One region of the Cobetia sp. 1CM21F genome, then DNA from elsewhere that is predicted to be linked to it. Evidence: predicted binding sites of a transcription regulator. Region 1 holds the regulator's gene; the other holds the start of a gene.

Region 1 (10,889 bases):
TGCCATCCAGCGCGTCGAGCTCCAGCGGCTGCCACTGATGCATGTCATCGCTGCCTGCCACGTCGCGCTCGGCCCACGGGTCAGGCGCGTCATGATGCGGATCAGAACTGGACATGGTCCTCACTAGACGTAGGCCTCACTAGACATGGTCCTCATTAGACATAGTCCTCGCCACCGCTGTTGATCACGATCTCGCCGCTGTCGGCCAGTCGACGCACCGTCTGCAGGATGCTCTTCTGTTCGGCTTCCACTTGGGTGACACGCACCGGGCCACGCGCCTCCATGTCATCACGCAGCATCTCGGCAGCACGCTGCGACATGTTCTGCAGGAATTTCTGGATGATCGCCTCGGGGGATCCCTTGAGCGCCGTGACCAGCGTCTCGTTGTCGATTTCCTTGAGCAGCAGCTGGATGGAGCGGTCCTCGAGCCCGACCAGGTTCTCGAACACGAACATCTCGTCGATGATCTGCTGCGCCAGACTCTCGTCGTGGTTGCGTACCGCCTCGAGGACCTGCTCTTCCTGCTGGCCCGGCATCAGGTTGAGTATCTCGGCCGCGGTACGAATGCCGCCCATCTTGCTGCGCTTGAGGTTCTGGCCACTGAGCATGTTGCTCAGCACTTCGGTCAGCTCCTGCAGGGCCGCCGGCTGAACGCCACTGAAGGTGGCGATACGCAGCAGCACATCGTTGCGCAGGGTGTCGGAGAAGTGCTCGAGAATCTGCGAGGCCTGATGGCGCTCCAGATGCACCATGATGGTGGCGATGATCTGCGGGTGTTCGTCGCGGATCATCTCGGCCACCAATGGCGGCTCCATCAGGTTCAGTGTCTCGATGCCATTGTTCTGACCGGAGCTCTCGTAGATGTCTTCGAGCAGCGAGCTGGCGCGCTCCTGCCCCAGCGCCTTCACCAGCACCGAGCGTATATGGTCGGTAGAGAGCAGATTGACGGCGCTGAACTGCTCGCTGTCGGCGTGGAATTCCTCCAGCGTCTTCGCCATCTGCTCCTGGGTGACCTGCGGCATGTTGGTCATCGTCGCGCTGAGCCGTTGGATCTCCTGGGCAGACAGGAACTTGAAGACCTCTGCGGCGCTGTCCTCGTCGAGGCTCATGATCAGGGCCGCGCTGCGTTCCATGCTTGTCAGTGTCTTACTCATGGTGACTCATCCAGTTCTTGAGGATCATGGCGACCATGCGTGGGTCATCGCGGGCCATGTCACGCGCATCCTTGAGATTCTGCTGATAGGTGGTCGGCGTGCGCGGGCCACTGGCCGGCGCTGTCTGGCTCGCCATCATGCTGCCCAGATCGCCATTGGCCGTCGCCAGACCAGGCTCCATGCCGCCGATACCACCCACTGCGCTGCCGGCTGCCTGAGTGCCGGGCGGCTGACCGATGGTCTGGTATGCCTCCTGCGGACGCAGCAGCGGCTGCAACAGCGGACGCAGCAACTTGCGATACAGCAGCCAGGCGATGAAGCCGATGATCAGGTATCGGCCAAGCTCGATGGCCAGCGCCTGCATCTTGGGATTGTTGAGCCACTTCTCCCACCACTGCTGTGGCGGGCCGGCGTTCTGCTGCTCGGCGGTCATGAAGGGCGCATTGATCACGCTGAGGCTGTCGCCACGCTCGGCATTGAAGCCCATCGCCTCGCGCACCAGCGAATCGATCTGTGCCAGCTGGTCGTCTGCCAGCGGTTCACTGGTCGGGTTGCCGTCACTGTCCATGATGCGACGGTGATTGATCACCACCGCCACCGAGAGATTATCGAGGCGACCCAGGCGCGCACGGGTGTGGCGCACGCGCTTGTTGACTTCATAGTTGATGGTGCTGCTGCGCTGAAAGTTGCTCAGACCGCTGGCTGCGTCGTCAGTCTGTGTGGTGCCGTCACCATTCGCCGCGTCATCGGCATTGATGGGCGAGGCGGCAATTCCCGGGGGCGTGTTGGAGAGGGCGCCCGGCACGCCGCCGATGCCGAGCATCTCGCCGGCGCCGGTATTGTTGAGCTGTTCACTGCGCACCGCTGCGCTGCCCGGCTGCTGATTGGGCGTGTAGTGCTCTTCGGTCTCTTCGGCGTGGGAGAAATCGAGCTGGGCGCTGACCTCGGCGCGGAAGTTGTCGCGTCCCACCAGTGGCGTCAGCAGGGCATTGATGCGCGATTGATAGCTGCGCTCCAGTGCCTGGGCATATTCCAGCGCACTGCCATCGAGATTGAGCGCATCGCCTGCCGGGCGCGACAGCGGATTGCCGTCCTGATCGACGACGGTGATGTCTTCGCTGGCCAGGCCCTGCACGCTGCCGGCCACCAGATGCTGGATGGCCTGGATCTGACGTGCCTTGAGCTGCTGGCCGCCCTTGAGTTCTACCACCACGGAAGCGGTCGCTGGGCGGCGCTCGCGCACGAAGACGGAATCTTCCGGCAGTGCCAGGTGCACACGGGCGCTGGACACCGGCTCGAGACTGGCGATGGTGCGCGACAGCTCGCCGGACAGGGCGCGCTGGTAATTGACGTGTTCGGTGAACTGGCTGATGCCGAAGGCCTGGGTATCCATCAGCTCGAAGCCGGAACCGCCCTGGCTGGGCAGGCCCTGCTGGGCAAGTGCCAGGCGCAGGCGATAGACATCTTCCTTGGGGACCTCGACGGTGGCGCCTTCATGGCTCAGCCGATAGGGCACGCCGGTCTGCTCCAGCTGCGCGACGATCTCGCCGCCTTCGCTGGCGGGCAGATCACGATAGAGCACACTCCAATGGGTGCCAGCGCCCCACAGCAACAACGCGACGATGACAGCCACGCTGAAGGCGGCCGCCATGATGAGCGGCAGACGTGGCAATGCCGCCAGGCGCGCCAACAAGGGATTGGCTGGTTTGTCCGGTGATTGTGACGTCGTCGAGGTGCCCGACTGGGGCGCTGTCTGGCTGGGTGTACTCATGCAGATGTCCGATAAGCGCCGTGGTCTGAACTCGCAGCGGGTGATTCCAGCAAGCAGGGCGAAACATGAAAACGATGGATCAACAATGTCGCGTTTCGCAGCGCCTTCTTGCGTAGGCTGGCCATTATCGAAGCTGGGCGCACATCCAATCAGACGAATAGCGTCGCAAAACAGGGGTATTAGTCACTTTCAGCCGCTCGACTGACTGGTAGTCTGAGCCCCACTGAAAGCGGCAGACGAATGGCGCGTGTTGAGAAAGGAGAGGCGAGATGGCGATTGAGGCAGTCGGCGCGGCGATGTCATCCGCGATGACGGGCAGTCTGCAGCAGCTCGATCAGATGGCGGCGCAGGCGGCCGGAAGCAACGCTCAGTTTGCGGGCGCAGTGTCAGAGGCCAGTGGCACAGATGCACAGGGCTTTGCCGGCATGCTCAAGGATTCGCTGGCGCGCGTCAGCCAGTCACAGCAGGTCGCGGCAGGCCAGGCCAGGGCCTTCGAGCTGGGCAGCCCGGATGTCAGCCTCGATCAGGTCATGGTGGCGGGCCAGAAGGCCTCACTGGAATTCGAGATGACCGTACAGGTGCGCAACAAGTTGCTCAGCGCCTACAAGGAAATCATGAACATGGCGGTGTGATTCATGTCCGCATTCCCAAAAAAGGGCAGACGCGATGCGTCTGCCCTTTTTTGTTTTCTGGCGGTGGTGCTGGATATTGCTGGCGGAGGTTGAAATGCATGAGCGCTGTTGACTAAAAGGAGCAATATCAACAAGGCCACTATCCTCTGCCAGCGACGGGCCTGCCACTCTTGCTCAGTGACAGGCCTAAGCAGCATGCGAGCCAGAGATCAGCCCAGCAGGGACAGCACGTTCTGCGGCACCTGGTTGGCTTGGGTCAGCATGGAAGTCCCCGCCTGCTGCAGAATCTGTGCAGTGGTCATGCTGGAGACTTCTTCTGCGTAATCGGCATCCTGAATACGCGACTGGGCAGACGCCAGGTTGGTTTCAGTCGTCGCCAGGTTGGTGATGGCAGAATCGAAACGGTTCTGCAGAGCACCAAGATCTGAGCGCAGGTCATCAACGTCGCTCAATGCGTTATCGAGTGTGGCTAATGGGTCGTCGGTAAGAGTCTCACCTTTAGTGATGGTTGCGTCAGCATTTATGGTTGCTGCGTTATACACATCGTTGCCATCGCTATCTTGAGACTTAATCACATACTCCCCGGTGCCATTTCCGTCACTATCTACTTTTTCCATTAGCGTATCACCTGTTGCGATAGCTCCAGAAACATCTAGTTCAGCATCAACTTCACTTACGGCAGTGGTTGTGTCGTAACCATCAGCACTTGCAGCTGCATCATCCGCATATGCAGTAGTAGAAGAAGAATCCCAATCAAAAGTCCCGTCGCCATTATCTGTGGCAGTGAAATAGTCGCCGTTACCATCTTTAACAAGATAGTTCGTTCCATCAGTGTACAATCCTTCAGCAGTTTCTGCTCCACCGCTATCAGCATTTATTACAGGGGTGACAGATGTTGATACTGCTGTACCATCATCTGCTTTTAAGTCTTCAGTGTTTAGCATTTTTGTGACATCAAAAGATCCAAGTCCTAATGTATCTCTATTCAGCTGCTTTAGATCTATTTCGATAGTCTGTCCATCTTCTGATCCAACTTGGATCTCTATAGATTGATCTTCTGCTAAGACATTTGTGCCATTGAAGCTTGTTTCCTCAGAAATGCGATCAATTTCGTCAAGTCGCATACCTATTTCATTTTGGATAGACTCGAGATCTTCACTTGAGTTAGTTCCATTTGCTGCTTGAACTGTAAGCTCACGAATTCGTTGTAAGTTATCGTTGACTTGATTAGCCGCACCTTCAGCAGTCTGGGCAACAGAGATGCCATCGTTGGCGTTACGCTGTGCCTGGGACAGGCCGGTGATCTGGGAGTCCATGCGGTTGGCGATGGCCTGGCCGGCGGCGTCGTCCTTGGCGCTGTTGATACGCAGGCCGGAGGACAGACGTTCCATGGAGGTGTTCAGGGCGTTCTGGGACTGATTCAGGTTCTGCTGAGTCACCATGGAAAGGGTGTTGGTATTGATCACTGAAGCCATGTGTCACTTCCTGTCGTAATGGGGAGATAGATGGCGTGTCGCCAGTAACGACTCCTGTGCCGTTGCTTCAGTTATCGTCGCGGCGCGACAGAACTTTAGAAATTTTTTGCGGCCTTTTGACCTTTCTCATTTCGGCTGTCCCGCTGGCTTTCCTCATGTGCTCTTCATACGGGCGCTCCTCGTGACATCCTCGCGCCACCCTCGTGACATTCTGTCGACCTGCTGGCGGGCGTTGTGCGTGTCGTCTTCCCTCACTGTCTCTTCCTGTGGGCCTTCATCTCCGCCTCCCCGAGGCGGAGTGGCGACGTAAGGCAGGAAAGCCGTCGCTGAGGGTAGCTATTCGAGCGAATGGTTTGTGGCGGGGGCGCGACAATACGCTGGGAACAGGAGTCCCGAGGATGGGGGCACGACCCTGAGTCAAACGACCCCGAGGGATGCAAGCGAGGACCAGGACGCCGATGTATACCGCCAATGGGCGCATGGCCCAGCAGGATATCTACACCGAGTATCAGCCGCTGGTGCGCCGGATTGCGCTGCAGTTGCAGGTGCGCTTGCCAGCGAGTGTCGATCTCGAGGATCTGATTCAGGCCGGCATGTTGGGGCTGTGTGAATGCGTGGGCCGCTATGAGCAGGGCCACGGCGCCAGCTTTGCCACCTATGCCAGTCAGCGCATCCGCGGCGCGATGCTCGATGAGCTGCGCTCGCGCGACTGGTTGCCGCGCAGTGTGCGCCGGGCCGGGCGCGAGCTTGAGAGCGTTATCCAGCAGCTTGAGCAGAGTCTGGGCTATCCGCCCGAGGAGACCCAGATCGCCGCCGCCATGGGGCTTGAACTGGAGGACTATCGACGCCTGCTGCTGGACACCAACAACGGCATGGTGATGTCGCTGGACGAGATGATGGATGAGGAAGGCGGGCTGGCGGGCGGTTATGCCTCGCCTGAAGCGACGCCTTTCGCCACGCCGTTTGCCTTGCCGCATGATGCGCTGGAAGAGGCCGATACGCGGCGGGCCTTGAATGAGGCCATCGCGCGGCTACCGGAGCGCGAGAAGCTGTTGATGGCGCTCTATTATCAGGAGAAGCTCAACCTCAAGGAGATCGGCGCGGTACTCGATGTCACCGAGTCGCGTGTCTCGCAGCTGCATTCCCAGGCCGTGCGACGGCTGCAGGGTGTGCTGGCACCGCATCTGGTGGCGCGGGCGGGCAAGCGTCGTCGCTGAGCCTCTATCCTGAGTCTCTATCGTTGTGAGCCTTCTTCGTTTCCCTGAGCTTTATCCTCTCGCTGTACCGTCTTGCTGTTACGCCTGCCTTGTTTCTGCTGTCCCAGTTTCTCCTATCTCAGTTTCGCCCGCCCAAAACAAGAACACCGCCCTGAGAGGCGGTGTTCCTGTTTATCACTCGAGCATGTCGTCAGGCGTGATCAATAGCTCTCACGCTCCGGCTCCGACTTGACGCGGCGTTCCTCTTCGCTGAGGTGCTGGGCCTGTTCGTCGATATGGCCATCCAGATGCCAGTCGTCTTCCATGCCGGTGACGCGGTCGTTCATCACGCCTTCCTCATTGTCGACCTGCTGCACGACGCCTTCCTCTGCTTCAGCGGCGGCTTCCTGTTGCTGGGCAGCGAGTTCTTCCTCGCTCGGTTCCGGCTCAGGTTCGGCATCGAAGTCGAATTCCAGCTGACCGGTTTCCGGCTCGGTGATGGCTTCCTCGACCCAGGCGGCGCTCAGCGGACTGGTGGTGGAGGGCGCTACCACATAGTGGCCGGGGTGATCGCCTTCCTCGGCATCCAGTTCCTGACGCGGCTTGCTGGTGACACTGGCGGCCAGAATCACGATCAGCACGTGAATGGCGGTCAGGGTATAGAGGAAGCCGACGGCCCCGAAGCGCTCCATCAGCAGACCCGCGGTGAGCGGGCCCAGAATCGCGCCCGCGCCATGCATCAGCACCAGCGTGCCGCTGGCGGAGATGATCTGTGGCGTGGTCAGCAGGTTGTTGGCCGCGGCCAGGAACAGCGAGTACTGGGTCAGGATCAACCCGCCGAGGCCCGCACCCAGCAGCGCCATGGTCAGCATGCTGCCACCACTGAACGGCACGCCGCCGATGGACAGCGCGATCGCCCCGAGACTGCAGCCCAGAATCACCTTCTTGGCCGAGAGCTTGTCGGAGAGCTTGCCCAGCGGCCATTGCAGCAGGGCGGCACCCAGAATGAAGGCACCCATGAACCAGGAGACTTCCTGCACCGGCAGGCCGGCGCGGTCGGCATACACCGCGCCCATGCCGAAGACGGTGCCGTTGGCGATACCGGTGGCGAAGCCGCCCAGGGTGCCCAGCGGTGCCAGGCGCAGCAGACGAACGATCCCCATCGCCTCCGGTTGTGCGCCTTCCGGTTGCGGTGAGGCGGACAGCAGCATCGGCACCAGCGCCAGCGACATGATCACCGACACCAGGATGAACAGCAGATAGGTGTCCGGGTTGGCGACGTTGAGCAGCAACTGGCCGCCGCCCATGCCCAGATAGGTAATCACCATGTAGATGGCCAACAGACGGCCACGCATCTGGTTGGTCGCCTGGCTGTTGAGCCAGCTCTCCGCCACCACGTAGAGGCCGGCGAAGGCGAAGCCGGTGATGAAGCGCATGGCGATCCACACCTCGGGCACCACATAGAGTGCGTGGATCAGGATGCACACCGAGGTGATGGAGGCCAGCGCCGCGAAGGTGCGCACATGGCCGACCCGGCGCAGCTTGCGGGGCGCAAGTGTCGAGCCGAGCAGGAAGCCGGCGAAGTACGCCGACATGATGATGCCCGTCATGGTGTTGCTGAAGCCTTCCGAGGAGGCGCGAATCCCCAACAGACTGCCCTGCAGTCCGTTGGCCAGCATCAGCATCCCCATTCCCAGCAGCAGCGACCACAGAACGACCGCTGCGCCGAGACTGCTGGTCGGCTGCAGTTTGCGCGAGGTGTCGAGCGGCTCGGCCTCGAAGGTGGGAGTGGGTATGGCTTCCTGCTGGGGGTTCGGCATGGAAGGGGGCCTCATCGGTCAGGGTCGGGACCGTGGGAGCGGTGCCGACGAGATGTCAGGTACGACACTTGCGTGCGTGATGTTGGTCAGTCGTGGTCGGTCCTTGCGGGAACGGCGCTCAGTCTACCGACCGAATCCGGAGTCTGCGACCCGTGGTGCGCCATTGTGTGGTTGAAAGGCGACATATCGTGAAATTTGTCTCAAGGATGTAATGGGGTGGATAAATATACAGATCCTCATGAAATCCTGACCCGACCCGGACTCGGGACACGCTGGCGCTGTAAAAGGCACGGCATCCTGCAAAGGGCAATATCGCCAAGCTCCCTGTTGGCGGGGCCTGCGCGAGGGTTGGCCCTCTGGCATCGCTGGATGCACTCCTTGGCAACACACGCTGATGACACCACATGGTCGAGCGTTTCGTACGCAAGAGGTCTCGGAAAATCCGAGGGGTGGATGAATATACAGTGATCGGTAATGCAGCGAGTTAGCATGTGAGCGTCGAAAAAGCGCCGATCTGTCGCATGGTCGAATGGTCAGCGACCAAAGTAGATGCGAATCTGCCTCTGGACACACTCAACAACATCATAATCAAGAGGTTATTCATGACCCTGACCGCTGCACACGCCAACGCTGGCCCCGCCTCTCATCACTTGCGTCACCGCTCTGCGGATCATTCTCCGGCTCTTTCTCAAAGCCATACCGCGCGCCCGCGTGTCGCTGCCACGGGTCGCTCTGCCCTGATGGCCGGCGTGCTTGGCCTGGCCTTGCTGTCACCGCTGATGGCGAGTGATGCCGAGGCGCGTGAGCTGTCCGTCTCCACCGTGCTGTCGGATGCCTTCCCGTGGGGGCAGGCGGCCGAGAAGTGGGCGGAGCTGGTAGAGGAGCGCTCCGGTGGCGAGCTCACCCTGCGCGTCTATCCGAATGCCCAGCTGGTGGCGGGGGACCAGACCAAGGAGTTCTCGGCCATGCGTCAGGGACTGATCGATCTCGCGGTGGGCTCGACCATCAACTGGTCGCCCCAGGTACCGGAGCTCAATCTGTTCTCGCTGCCGTTCCTGATGCCGGATCACGCCGCCATCGATGCGCTGACCCAGGGCGAGTCGGGCAAGCAGGTCTTCGCCGCCATCGAGTCCAAGGGCATCAAGCCGCTGGCGTGGGGCGAGAACGGCTTCCGTGAGGTGTCCAACTCCTCAAAATCGATCACCTCGCCGGACGACCTGAAGGGCCTGAAGATTCGTGTGGTGGGCTCGCCGCTGTTCCAGGACACCTTCACGGCGCTGGGCGCCAACCCGACCCAGATGAGCTGGGCGGATGCCAAGCCGGCACTGACCACCGGCGCGGTGGATGGGCAGGAGAACCCGCTGTCGGTGTTCGATGTCGCGCGCATCGATCAGGTCGGTCAGACCCACCTGACTCTCTGGCACTATATGGCAGACCCGCTGATCTTCGCCGCCAACCAGCGCGTGTGGAAGTCGCTCAGTGAACAGGAGCGCATCCTGCTCACCGAGACTGCCAGGGAAGCGGGTGCCTGGGAGATCGCCATGAGTCGTGAGGGCAATGCCCAGCGGCTGGCGGACATCGAGGCGCGCGGCGTGAATGTCGTCAAGCTCGATGAGGATGCGATGCAGACCTTCCGTGACGCCACCCAGTCGGTCTATGCCAGCTGGACACCCAAGATCGGTGAGGCGCTGGTCGAGACGGCACGTGCCGAGGTCGAGGCCTCGCGCTGAGTCGGCCAGGGCCATCATCGCTGCTGCTCACTGAGCAGATGACATCGGGAATAATGCGGTCTGTGCGCGTTATTGAGTGAAGAACCACGCCGGGGCCTGACAGCCTCGGCGTTCGTGTGGATCGCGTGTCATGTCGCAAAAGTCGCAACAAACCTCTCAACAAGCATCACCGCAAACCTTGCAAGACGGCGCCAACGGAGCGCCTGCTCCCGCAGACAGGCCACCGCCACGCGTGCGGCCGGAATCCTGGCTGGCGGCGTTGGCGCTGGGGCTGATCGGTATCATCAGTCTGGCCAATGTGGTGGTGCGCTATGCCACCGATGCTTCCTTTGCCTTTACCGAGGAATTCTCGGTCTTCCTGCTGGTGTTGTTGACGCTGGCGGGCGCCTCGGTGGCGATTCGCCGTCAGGCACATATTCGTATCGCATTGCTGGAAGACGTGCTGCCGTTGCCGCTGTGGCGACTGGTCGTGATAGTGCAGACCTTGGCGGTACTGATCGTGCTGGGGCTGGTGGTGTGGTTCGGGGGCACCTTCGCGCTGGAGGAGTATCAGTGGGACTCGCTGTCGCCGGGACTGGGCCTGCCCAACTGGTGGTACGTGATCTGGCTGCCGATATTGGCGCTGGCGATGGCCTGGCGTCAGCTGCAGCAGTGTGTCGAGCGTCTTGCGCAAGGGCCTGGGCAGGGGCCCGCACAGAATGCGTCGCCGGAGCACAAGGAGTCTGATCATGAGTCCTGATCTCTGGTTGCTCGCAAGCTTTGCCGCGCTGTTGATTCTCGGCGTGCCGGTGGCCTTCGCGCTGGGGCTCTCCGGTGCGGTGGGGATCGTGGCGGGGCTGCCGGTCAGCATGCTGGCCACCCTCGGCACCAATACCTACAACAGCATCGCCAAGTATCCGCTGATCGCCATTCCGCTGTTCATCCTGACCGGCCTGGTGTTCGAGCGTGCCGGAGTGGCGGCGCGGCTGGTGCGCTTCGCCCAGGCGCTGATCGGCCCACGGCATGGCGGTCTCGCGCTGGTAGCGGTGCTGGTGTGCCTGATCATGGGCGGCATGAGTGGTTCTGGCCCGGCGGATGCCGCCGCGGTGGCGATGGTGATGATCCCCAGCAT
Region 2 (10,889 bases), on a different contig from region 1:
AGGTCGCCGCTGCCGTCGCCCGCGCCGATCAGGCACGCATTCAAGCGCTGACCAGCATGCTGATGCGCTACGGCCAGCCCGAGCAACTCGCCAACGTGCGGGCACGCACCACCTACCTGACCCAGATCGGCTATCTGTCGATGCGCACTCAGGAAAGCGTCAGCGAGCGCATCAGCCGCGTCGCCGAGTATGTCGAGGTCTTCGTCGGCGAGCGCTGCGAGCCTCAGGAGCTGGCACGCTTTGCGGCGCGACACCCGGCCTGAAAGGACAAAGCCCTTACCGACGGCAGTCGGCAAGGGCTTGGTAGAAACGTCAACGGCTAGCTGTGTTCAATGGCGCTCGATCAAGCTCTTGGCTCAGGGCCGCGCGTTCAGAAGGCTTCCCACTCCTCCTCTTCACGACGCCGGGATCCACGCGTCGCGCTTGCCGGCGGCGGGAAGGCGGACTGCTCGCCATCCGCCATCGGCTGAGTGCTCATGTGCGACATGGACTGGTGCGACATGGACTGACGCGACATGGACGGATTTGCCATGTCTTGAGCACCCGCCACCTTGAAGCCTGCCATCAGCTGCTCCAGTGCCTGGGCCTGGGCGCTCATGCTGCGCGCCGCGCCACTGACCTGATTGACCAGGGTGGTGTTCTGCTGCGTCATCGCATCCAGCTCGCTGACCGCGGTATTCACCTGGCCGACGCCGGCACTCTGTTCTCTCGCCCCGGCACTGATCTCGGCGATCATGTCGTTGACACGCTCGACACTGGAGAGAATCTCGGCCATCGCCTGACTGGCATCCTTCACCTGCGCCACGCCCTGTTGCGTGTGCGAGATCGACTCATCGATCAGGCCGCGAATCTCGCGGGATGCATCGCTCGAGCGCGTCGCCAGGGTGCGCACTTCCTGCGCGACCACCGCGAAGCCACGCCCATGCTCACCGGCCCGCGCCGCTTCCACCGAGGCGTTGAGCGCCAGGATGTTGGTCTGGAAGGCGATGCCGTCGATCAGACTGATGATCTCGCTGATGCGCTCGGCAGAGCGGTTGATATCTTCCATGCTCGCCTGCGCCTTGCGCATGTCGTCATTGCCGCGGCGCGCCTGCTCGGAGGTCGAATTGACCAGCTGACTGGCCTGCTGGGCGGAATCGGCACTGTGCTGCACGGTAGTGGTGATCTCCTCCATCGAGGCCGAGGTTTCCTGCAGGCTGGAGGCGGACTGCTCGGTGCGCGCCGAAAGCTCCTCGTTGCCCTGGGCAATCTCGCCGGCGGCCTGATTGACGGCGCCCGTGGTGCCCCGCACCTGACCGACCACTCGACTCAGGTCCTCGCCGACGCTGTTCATGGCCGCGGTCAGCTTGCCGATCTCATCCTGACGCTGACTGGTGATGCGCTGGGACAGATCGCCTCGCGCCAGCGCCTGAGCCAGTGACACCAGCGCATCCAGCGGACGACTGATCAGGCGACGCTCCAACCAGTACAACAGGCCCGCCACCGCCAATGCCAACAGCAACGAAAGGCCGAGCACCAGGTTGCGCAGATGGATGATATCGGCGGTGATGGCCTGCTTGTCGACCGTGGTCGCCACCACCCAGTCCCACGCCGGGTATTGTTCGAAGCGCGTGACCTTGGTGCCCGTCTCTCCGGGCAGGCGATATTCCATCTGGCCCTGGGGCTGATCGAGCAACTTCGCGAAGATCTGACGCCCCTGGTCATCACGGACATCAAGCAATGAAGTCCCCTGCCACTGGTCGCCAGCCAGCACCCGGCCAGGGCTCGCGGCGGCAGTGCTTGCCAGCAGACTGAAATCTCCCTCATGCCATTTCACATTGGTGATCGTGGTGTAGAGCTCCTGGATCTGAGCCCCGATATCCACCCCGATGAAGGAAGCACCCACGATGTCTCCCGCCTCGTCCTCGATGGGCTGATAACGCGTCATGTAATGCTTGTCTGCCAGGTTCAGCAAGCCGCTGTAGGACTGACCATTGCGCAGCTCAGCCAGCACCTCGCCCTCCAGAGCGAAGCCGAGCATCCGTGAACCATCGGTATTCTGCAACGAGGTGGAAATGCCGATGAAGTCATCGCCATCGCGCACGAACAGACTGACAGGGGCGCCGGTCCTCTGGGTGAAATTGTCCAGATACAGTGGCTGGCTGTTCTGCATGATGCCGGCATTGCGCAGCACCGGTACCAGACGCTCACCAGCTTTCAGTCTGCGGCTGTCATCGAGACTGAAGCTGTCGGGAATCGTGGCCAGGAATGCGCTCAGCATGCGTGTGACACTCGCCTGCATCGAGGTATCGAACAAGGTGAGCATCTGGGTGACCTGACGCTGTTGCTGCTTGAGGGCAATCTCCATGTCTCCTTCAACCTGGCGTGCGCTGGCGCTCGAGAACACCAGTCCCAGCGTCAGAAACGCTGCCATCATGAGGATCAGGATCAATAGCGCCAACTTGCTGCCGACGCTGGCATGCGCCAGACGCTGTCTGAGTGAAGTCATACCGCGGGTACCCGGTGTGGTGGAAGTTCACCGACTATCGACCAACGTTGACTTAACTGAAGGGCCAGAAAAAAGAATTCATCATTTTTCAGAAGACAGCAAAAAACACCACCAATTGTCATCAAGATGACACTTTCATATGGTGCGGATATCAGTGGCGGGCGTTGGCCACATGAGCGTGGATCAGATGAGCCCTGGCCACGAAAAAGCCCTCACCGACGGCAGTCGGCAAGGGCTTGGCAGAAACATCAACGGCTAGCTGTCACATTCAATGGCGCTCGATCAAGCTCTTGGCGCAGGATCGAGCTCAGGGGTCAGCTTGGAGCAGAGCGCGGCTCAGAAGGCTTCCCACTCCTCCTCTTCGCGACGCTGGGACCCACGCGTGGCCGGTGCCGGCGGGGTGAAGGCAGACTGCTCGCCATCCGCCATGGCCTGAGTTTTCATGTGCGACATGGACTCATGCGACACGGACTGGCGTGGCATGGCGTGTGTTGTCATGGTCTGTCCACCCGCCACCTTGAAGCCTGCCATCAGCTGCTCCAGCGCCTGGGCCTGGGCGCTCATGCTGCGCGCCGCGCCACTGACCTGATTGACCAGCGTGGTGTTCTGCTGCGTCATCGCATCCAGCTCGCTGACCGCGGTATTCACCTGGCCGACGCCGGCACTCTGTTCACGTGCGCCGGCACTGATCTCGGCGATCATGTCGTTGACGCGCTCGACGCTTGAGAGAATCTCGGCCATCGCCTGACTGGCGTCCTTCACCTGCGCCACGCCCTGCTGAGTGTGCGAGATCGACTCGTCAATCAGGCCGCGAATCTCGCGGGATGCATCACTTGAGCGCGTCGCCAGGGTGCGCACTTCTTGCGCGACCACCGCAAAGCCACGCCCATGCTCACCGGCCCGCGCCGCTTCCACCGAGGCATTCAGCGCCAGGATGTTGGTCTGGAAGGCGATGCCATCGATCAGACTGATGATCTCGCTGATGCGCTCGGCGGAGCGGTTGATGTCTTCCATGCTCGCCTGCGCCTTGCGCATGTCGTCATTGCCGCGGCGCGCCTGCTCGGAGGTCGAGTTGACCAGCTGGCTGGCCTGCTGGGCGGAATCGGCACTGTGCTGCACGGTGGTGGTGATTTCCTCCATCGAGGCCGAGGTTTCCTGCAGGCTGGAGGCGGACTGCTCGGTGCGTGCCGAAAGCTCCTCGTTGCCCTGGGCAATCTCGCCGGCGGCCTGATTGACGGCGCCCGTGGTGCCCCGCACCTGACCCACCACTCGACTCAGGTCCTCGCCGACACTGTTCATGGCCGCGGTCAGCTTGCCGATCTCATCCTGACGCTGACTGGTGATGCGCTGGGACAGATCGCCCCGCGCCAGTGCCTGCGCCAGTGATACCAGCGCATCCAGCGGACGGCTGATCAGACGCCGCTCGAGGAAGTAGAGAATGCCGGCCACGGCCAGCGCCAACAGCAGTGCCAGCCCGAAGACCTGATTGCGGACCTGCGTGATGCCCGCCGTCACTTCCTGCTTGTCGATCGTGGTCGCCACCACCCAGTCCCAGGCGGGATAGTGCTGGAAGCTGGTGATACGGTCACTGTCTTCACCCGCCAGGCGGTAATCGATCTGACCGCTGTCGGCGGCGAAGAGCGGCGCGAAGGCCGGCTCGCCCTGCGCATTCTTGAAGTCCATCAGCGAGCGGCCCTGCCACTGACCCGTCGTCAGCACCTTGCCCTGCTGGCCCGGCGCCGTGCTCGCCACCAGACTGAAGTCCTTCTCATGCAACTGGATATTGGTGATGGTGGCATACAGCTCATCGATCTGCTCGCCGACATCCACCCCGATGAACGAGGCCCCGATGAGGTTGTCATTGAAGTCGGTGATCGGGCGATAGCGCGTCATGTAGTGACGGCCTGCCAGATAGAGCATGCCGGTATAGGGCTGGCCGGCATTCAGCGCATCCTTGACCCCACCACTCAGCGTCAGCCCGAGCAGGCTCGAGCCATCATCGGTCTTGAGGGTGGTGGCAATGCGCACGAAATCCTCACCATCGCGCACGAAGAAGCTGACCGGCGCACCGGTGCGATTGGCGAAGTCGGCCAGATAACCGGATTGATTGTTGAGCATGAAACCGGCATTGAGCAGCGCCGGCGCATCGCGCTCGCCGATCGGCAGACGTCGATCCTCGATCAGCGTGAAGTTGTCAGGAATGGTCGCCAGGAAGGCATTGAGCATGCGCGTCACGCTGGACTGCATGGTGGTATCGAACAGTTTGATGGTGTTGGTGATCTGTTGCTGCTGCTGAGCGAGAGCGCGTTCTGTCTCGCCTTCCACCTGATGCATGCTGGCCGTCGAGAACACCAGGCCCAGCGCCGTGAAGGCCGCCATCATCAACAGCAATACCAGCAAGGCAAGCTTGCTGCCGACACTAGCGCGGGCCAGACGCTTTTTTATTGTCATCACTACGCGATACCCCGATCCATGAGAGAAGTATCACGTCTATCGGCCACCGGACTCAGAACTGTAGCGATGCTGCTGACGATTGGGTGCTGACGAGTTCTTGCGAGTTGATTCTGACCAGCGGCGACTTGGAGCGCCGCTGGTCAGTGCGCCCGCATTCATGACTCTCTCGGCCATTACCCCTCAGCGTGTCGCCTGCCACCAGTCATCCAGCAGCTGGCGTTCGGCATCGGTCATCTGCGTCATGTTGGCCAGCGGCATGCTCTTGTCGACCACCGTGCGCTGATGGATACGCATGGCCTGACGCTGGATGTCATCCCAGCCATTGAAGGCCACGCCGGCTGCCGGAGCCGTCAAACCGATCAAGTTCGGCGTATCACTGTGACAGCCGGCGCAGCGTTGCTCGACGATATGACTGACCTTGTCTCGCAAGGCCTGATTCTCCCCCGGGGCCTCATTGTCAGCGGCACTGCTGGCCGCAACGGACGCTGAAGGCACGCTTGTCTCGCCAGTCGCGGGCGCCGTCTGTGAGCGCGGCGCGCAGAGCAGGATCACGCCGATCAGCGCCAACACTGCCCCCGCGGGCACCCACAGGCGCTTGACGCCCTTGTGGTGTTCCACCGTGGCGATGCGGATCAGACCGCCCGTCACCAGCAACAGCAGAATGACGCCGAGGCGATAGTCATTGGCATACAGCAGCGGATAGTGGTTGCTGATCATCATCAGCACCGCAGGCAGCGTGATGAAGGTGTTGTGCACCGAACGCTGCTTTGCGCGCTGGCCGTGGATCGGGTCCGGCGTTTCCCCACGCTTGGCAGCGGCCAGCAGGGCCTTCTGACCCGGGATGATCACATTGAAGACGTTGCCCGCCATGATGCTGCCCATCAGCGCGCCCATCAGCAGGAAGGCGGCACGCCCCGAGAACAGTTCGGTCGCCACCCACGCCGCCAGCGTCAGCCACACACCGACCGCGACGAACAGCGCCCCGGCATGGCGCTTGAAGGGGCTACGGCATAGCGCCTCGTAGCCCAGCCAGCCACCGACGAGCACGCCCAGAGCGCTGCACACGGCCAGGGTGCCGCTCATCTCAAACACGCGCGGGTCGATCAGGTAGGCATGCGGCTGCAGCAGGTAGATCAGCGTGAACAGCCCCATCCCGGACAACCAGGTGACATAGGCCTCCCACTTGAACCAGTGGATCTCGCTGGGCAGCGTTTCGCTGACCCCATCATGACGAAACAGATGATAGAGACCGCCACCATGCACCGCCCACAGCTCGCCGCCGGGGCGGCCATCCACCGCATGAGTGGCCGGCTTTCGCCGATTGTCGAGCCAGATGAAGAAGAACGATGCGCCGATCCAGGCGATCCCCGCCATGACATGCAGCCAGCGGGTCAGCAGCATCGCCCAATCGAGAAGATATGCGCTCATGCCGGCTCCTTAGCTGCCGCGGTAGACACTGTAGGCCCACGGAGTGACCAGCAGCGGAATGTGATAATGGCCACTGGCCTCGAGGGTGAACTCGACCGGCACGCGGCCGAGCATGCCCTTGCCCACCGTGCGGCTGGCAAAGTAATCCCCGACCTGAAACGTCAGACGATAGACGCCGGAGAGATCAGCGGAAGCCTCGGTTTCCTCAAGCAGCGGCACATCGAGACGCCCATCGGCATTGGTCGTGGCCTGCGCGATCTCGTGAAAGTGACCCTGCGCATCCTGGCGCTCCAAGGTGATATGCACACCACTGGCAGCGATGCCTTCGGCCTGATTGAGCACATGCGTCGTCAGTCTGGGCATGGCGATTTCCTGTTCTTGTGTGGATGTGGCGGGTACGACTCGAATCTGGGCAGATGGAAGCTGTACGTATGAAGACTGTGTTTCGGTTTTCTGGCTTGTCCTGCTCTTGCCTGACCTGCTCTGGCCTGCCGTCAGCGGTTGGTGGTATTGCACCCGATGAGTGCATTGCTGCATTCTGACCGATCGGTCAAGGTGCAGGCCGTATCGCCCCAGGACAGACGCCGCTCGGCGCCGTCAGGCAGGTCAGTGGCGATACAGCCTTGTCTTCCACCCGCTGGCATGGCGATGCAACGTGTGACACAGCGTTGGTCAGACGCGTTGCCAGCGACGGCATGCGCCTTGCAAGCTGATGATTCCTTGAGCTTTTCAAACCTATCCCTCTCTCTGGAGCAAGGCGCATGCCAATCGAGACCCCGATGCACTATCTGGTGATGCTGGACACGCTCAACGCCCTGCCACCCGAGGCGCTGGCACGACGCTTGAGTGGTCTCTATGAGCACTCGGACTGGGTGGTGGAGCGCGCCGCGGCAGAGCGCCCGTTCGCGAGCATGGAAGTCCTGCTGACGGCGTGTGCCAATACGGTACGCCAGGCCAGTGATGTCGAGCGCCACCAATTGATTCTGGCCCATCCTGAGCTGGCTGCCGGCAAGCTGGAGACCCTGACGCCCGCCTCGCAGGGCGAGCAGCGTGGCGCAGGGCTCGATCAGCTCGATGACGCCACCCGTGAACGCTTCCTGACGGCCAATGCCGACTACCAGGCCCGCCACGGCATTCCGTTCATCATCTGCGTCAAGGGCCACAGCGCCACCAGCATTCTCGAGGAACTGGAGCGCCGTCTGCCGCAATCCACCGAGGCGGAATATCAGGAGGCTCTGGCCCAGATAAATGCGATCGCCGCAGTGCGCCTGCCGAGGCTGCTCGAGGCCAGTTAGCCACGAGTGCCTCTGCGGCCGCCGAGGCGTGCTGTCTTACGCGTTCTGTCTCATGCGTGCTGTCCTACACGTACCTGACGGCCACGGCCTCGATACTGGCGATCAGTGCCGCCAGGGCCTTGGCGACATCGTCTTCGGTCACCGCCTCCAGCGGGTGGTGGCTGATACCGCGCTCACAGCGCAGGAACAGCATGCCCACCGGACACAGATGACTGACCGCCATGGCGTCATGCCCGGCACCACTCGGCAGCCGGAATGGCGCCTGACCGGTAGCCGCGCTACCGGCATCGACGGCCTGCATCAACCCCTCGTCACAGGCCACGGCATCGGCCGCATGCGTCTGCTCACAGTGGAAGGTGAGGCCCCGTCGCGCCGCGATTCGATGTGCCTCGTTCAAGAGTTCATCCAGCGCACGATCCCGCTGCGCATCATCCAGCGCGCGGATATCCAGACTCAGTGCCGCTCCCCCGGGGATGACATTCACCGCCCCGGGACGCAGCTCGCAACACCCCACGGTCGCGACCAGCGAGTGGTCCGCCATGTCAGCGCGCTTGCCCGCCTGGACATCACGCGCCAGCGATTCCACCGCCAGTGTCCACTCCGCCGCCGCACACAGCGCATCCTGACGCAGTGCCATCGGCGTGGTACCGGCATGCCCCGCCTGGCCGACGAAGTTGACCGCGAAGCGTCGCGCACCGGCGATACCGGTCACGGTGCCCAGCGCCAGATTCTCGGCTTCCAGCACCGGGCCCTGCTCGATGTGCACTTCCAGATAACCCAGCGGCGGATCCTCCTGCAGGCTGGCCCTGGCGGCCGTCTGCCCGGAAAGCCCGAAGCGTTCGAGCGCGTCGCCAAGCGTGATGCCGTCCTCATCCTCTACCCGCTCCCAGTCCGACTGCCAGCGTCCGGCGATGGCATGGCTGCCGAGCAGGGTCGCACCGAAGCGGGTGCCTTCTTCATCACCGAAACCGACCACTTCCAGCGCGAAGGGCAAGCTCTGCTCGCCGGCATCGGCGCGCTGCCTGAAGTGCGTCAAGGCAGCCACCCCGAGCAGTACACCAAGAATGCCGTCATAACGGCCAGCGTCCGGCACGCTGTCCAGATGCGAGCCGATCACCAGTCGCGGCACGCCGGCTTCGCTGTCAGCGGCAGCGGCGAGAGCGGGTGGACACCAGCGGCCCCAGAGATTGCCGGCGCCATCCTGCCAGCTGCGCAGACCGGCAGCCTTGAGCCAGCCAGCCGTGGTGGCGTTGGCGGCGGCGTGTTCCGGCGTCAGATAGCGGCGGTCGATCCCGCTATCGCTGCGTGAGATGGCCGCCAGGGTGTCGCAGGCGGCCAGCACATCGGCGGCCGTTTCCAGCGGCGCGATGGCGCCCGGGGGTATGGATTCGGCATCACTCATGACTGGCCTCCCGTGCCGGGATCGGCGTGGCCATTGGCCGCCTGACCCTGATGCTCCTGATAGAAGTCCAGCGCGGCGCCGACGCCACCGCCGGCCACAGTCTTGACGCCACCCCGGCGCAGAGTCTGCTCCAGCGCCGCCAGCGTAGTCAGCACGGTATCGCGACGCGCGTTGTAGCCCATCACGCCGAGACGCCAGACCTTGCCGTGCAGCGGGCCGAAGCTGGTGCCGATCTCGATGCCGAAGTCCTCCAGCATGCTGCGGCGCAGGCCATCGCCATCCAGACCGTCGGGGATAATCACCGCGCTGACGTTGTTCATGCGGTGGGCCTGGTCGCCGAACAGCGCAAGTCCCAGCCCCTTCAAGCCTTCGACCATCGCCTGACCATGCAACGCGTGGCGCGCGATGGCGTTGTTCATGCCCTCATTGACCAGCAGGCGCGCACACTCACGTGCGCCATACAGCATGCTGGTGGCTTCGGTGTGGTGATTGAGGCGCAGCTCTCCCCAGTAATCGAGCACCATGGAGAGATCGAAATAGTTGGAGCGGATGCGCGCGCCCGGCTCCGCCAGACGATCACTGCCGCTGCTGATGCCCGCCTCGACATGCCGCCGGGCATGCACCACCTCCACCGCACGCGGCGACAGCGTCAGCGGCGAGCTGCCTGACGGCCCCGCCAGACACTTCTGCAAGCCGGCGGTGACGGCGTCCAGCCCCCACTCATCGGTCTTGAGCGGATTGCCCGCCAGCGAGGCAGTGGCATCGCTGTAGAACAGCACGCCTTCGCGGCGACAGATGGCGCCGATGTCTTCCAGCGGCTGGCACATGGTGGTCGAGGTATCGCCCTGCACCAGTGCCAGCACGCTGGGCTTGACCTCGCGAATGGCGGCTTCGATCTGCTCCGGGCGGAACACCTGGCCCCACTCGCATTCCAGCGTATGCACCTCGGCACCGCAGCGCTCGGCGATCTCGCGCAGCAGATGACCGAAACGGCCGAAGATCGGCACCAGCACACGCTCCCCCGGCTGGATCAGCGAGACCAGCACCGCCTCGATACCGGCACGCGAGGTGCCATCGATCAACAGGGTCGCATCATTGGTGGTCTCGAAGACGCCGCGATAGAGCTGCATCGTCTCGTTCATGTAGTGCGTCATCGCCGGGTCGTACTGGCCGATCAAGGGAGCGGAAAGCGCTCGCAATACACGCGGGTCCGCATTGATCGGACCGGGGCCCATCAGCAGGCGCTGGGGAGGATGAATCTGGTCAAAGGTCGGGCTCACGGTCGCTCCTCGTGCAGCAGGGCATGGAATGAGGGGAAGACTCGCCAACTCGCCGAGCCTCATGCCCAGACTACTGCAACAAGTGCGCCAGAATTTCAGAAATGAAACAAATGTTGAATTACGGATGTATTCGACGGGAGCCCCCCCTGTCATGGCGTGGGCATCGAGTGGCAAAAGGCTCTCTGATAACCGAGTGACAGAAAGACAGCCCGGTAAAAGACAATATGCCTGCAAGATAACGCTATAATTTTACTGACCACACTGCCCAGTATCGCACTGACAGTGCATGCCTTGCCTGCCAGGCACCATGACGGGGCATGAATGAGCTGAATCGACGCTTTCATTACCTGTTTCATGCGCCGGCGCTCACTGCCCGAGGCTGAACTCGCCACATGAGTCTGTTATACAAGGAGGCATCGGATGAGTGAGGGTTGCCTCATCCGACCTGATCATCGCTGCCGGAGAGCCACATGACGCTGGAACAACGCCTGGAACGAGCAACGGAACTGGCCAGACAGGCTGGTGAACGCATGGTGCAAGCG

Evidence for each region. The regulator FliA, encoded in region 1, starts transcription of late flagellar genes. The targets are predictions, from matches to a motif close to CTAAAGTTNNNNNNNNNNCNGCCGATA.
Region 2: MSG32_RS05880 (Cache 3/Cache 2 fusion domain-containing protein) is a predicted target of FliA. The motif match lies at 2,524-2,550, and genes of this name have one in related genera.

What each region holds. Positions count from the first base shown of each region.
Region 1 covers NZ_JALNTQ010000001.1:1,216,412-1,227,300, forward strand. The annotation lists gene MSG32_RS04930 (flagellar assembly protein FliH) at 1-115, opposite strand, end outside; gene fliG (flagellar motor switch protein FliG) at 156-1,154, opposite strand; gene fliF (flagellar basal-body MS-ring/collar protein FliF) at 1,147-2,925, opposite strand; gene fliE (flagellar hook-basal body complex protein FliE) at 3,195-3,557, shown strand; gene MSG32_RS04950 (FliC/FljB family flagellin) at 3,767-5,032, opposite strand; gene MSG32_RS04955 (RNA polymerase sigma factor FliA) at 5,491-6,249, shown strand; gene MSG32_RS04960 (MFS transporter) at 6,450-8,048, opposite strand; gene MSG32_RS04965 (DctP family TRAP transporter solute-binding subunit) at 8,789-9,778, shown strand; gene MSG32_RS04970 (TRAP transporter small permease) at 10,011-10,517, shown strand; gene MSG32_RS04975 (TRAP transporter large permease) at 10,507-10,889, shown strand, end outside.
Region 2 covers NZ_JALNTQ010000002.1:61,041-71,929, forward strand. The annotation lists gene MSG32_RS05875 (TetR/AcrR family transcriptional regulator) at 1-263, shown strand, start outside; gene MSG32_RS05880 (Cache 3/Cache 2 fusion domain-containing protein) at 371-2,488, opposite strand; gene MSG32_RS05885 (methyl-accepting chemotaxis protein) at 2,825-4,939, opposite strand; gene MSG32_RS05890 (urate hydroxylase PuuD) at 5,123-6,370, opposite strand; gene uraH (hydroxyisourate hydrolase) at 6,380-6,733, opposite strand; gene uraD (2-oxo-4-hydroxy-4-carboxy-5-ureidoimidazoline decarboxylase) at 7,132-7,665, shown strand; gene MSG32_RS05905 (allantoate amidohydrolase) at 7,730-9,067, opposite strand; gene MSG32_RS05910 (alanine--glyoxylate aminotransferase family protein) at 9,064-10,347, opposite strand; gene MSG32_RS05915 (inositol monophosphatase family protein) at 10,818-10,889, shown strand, end outside.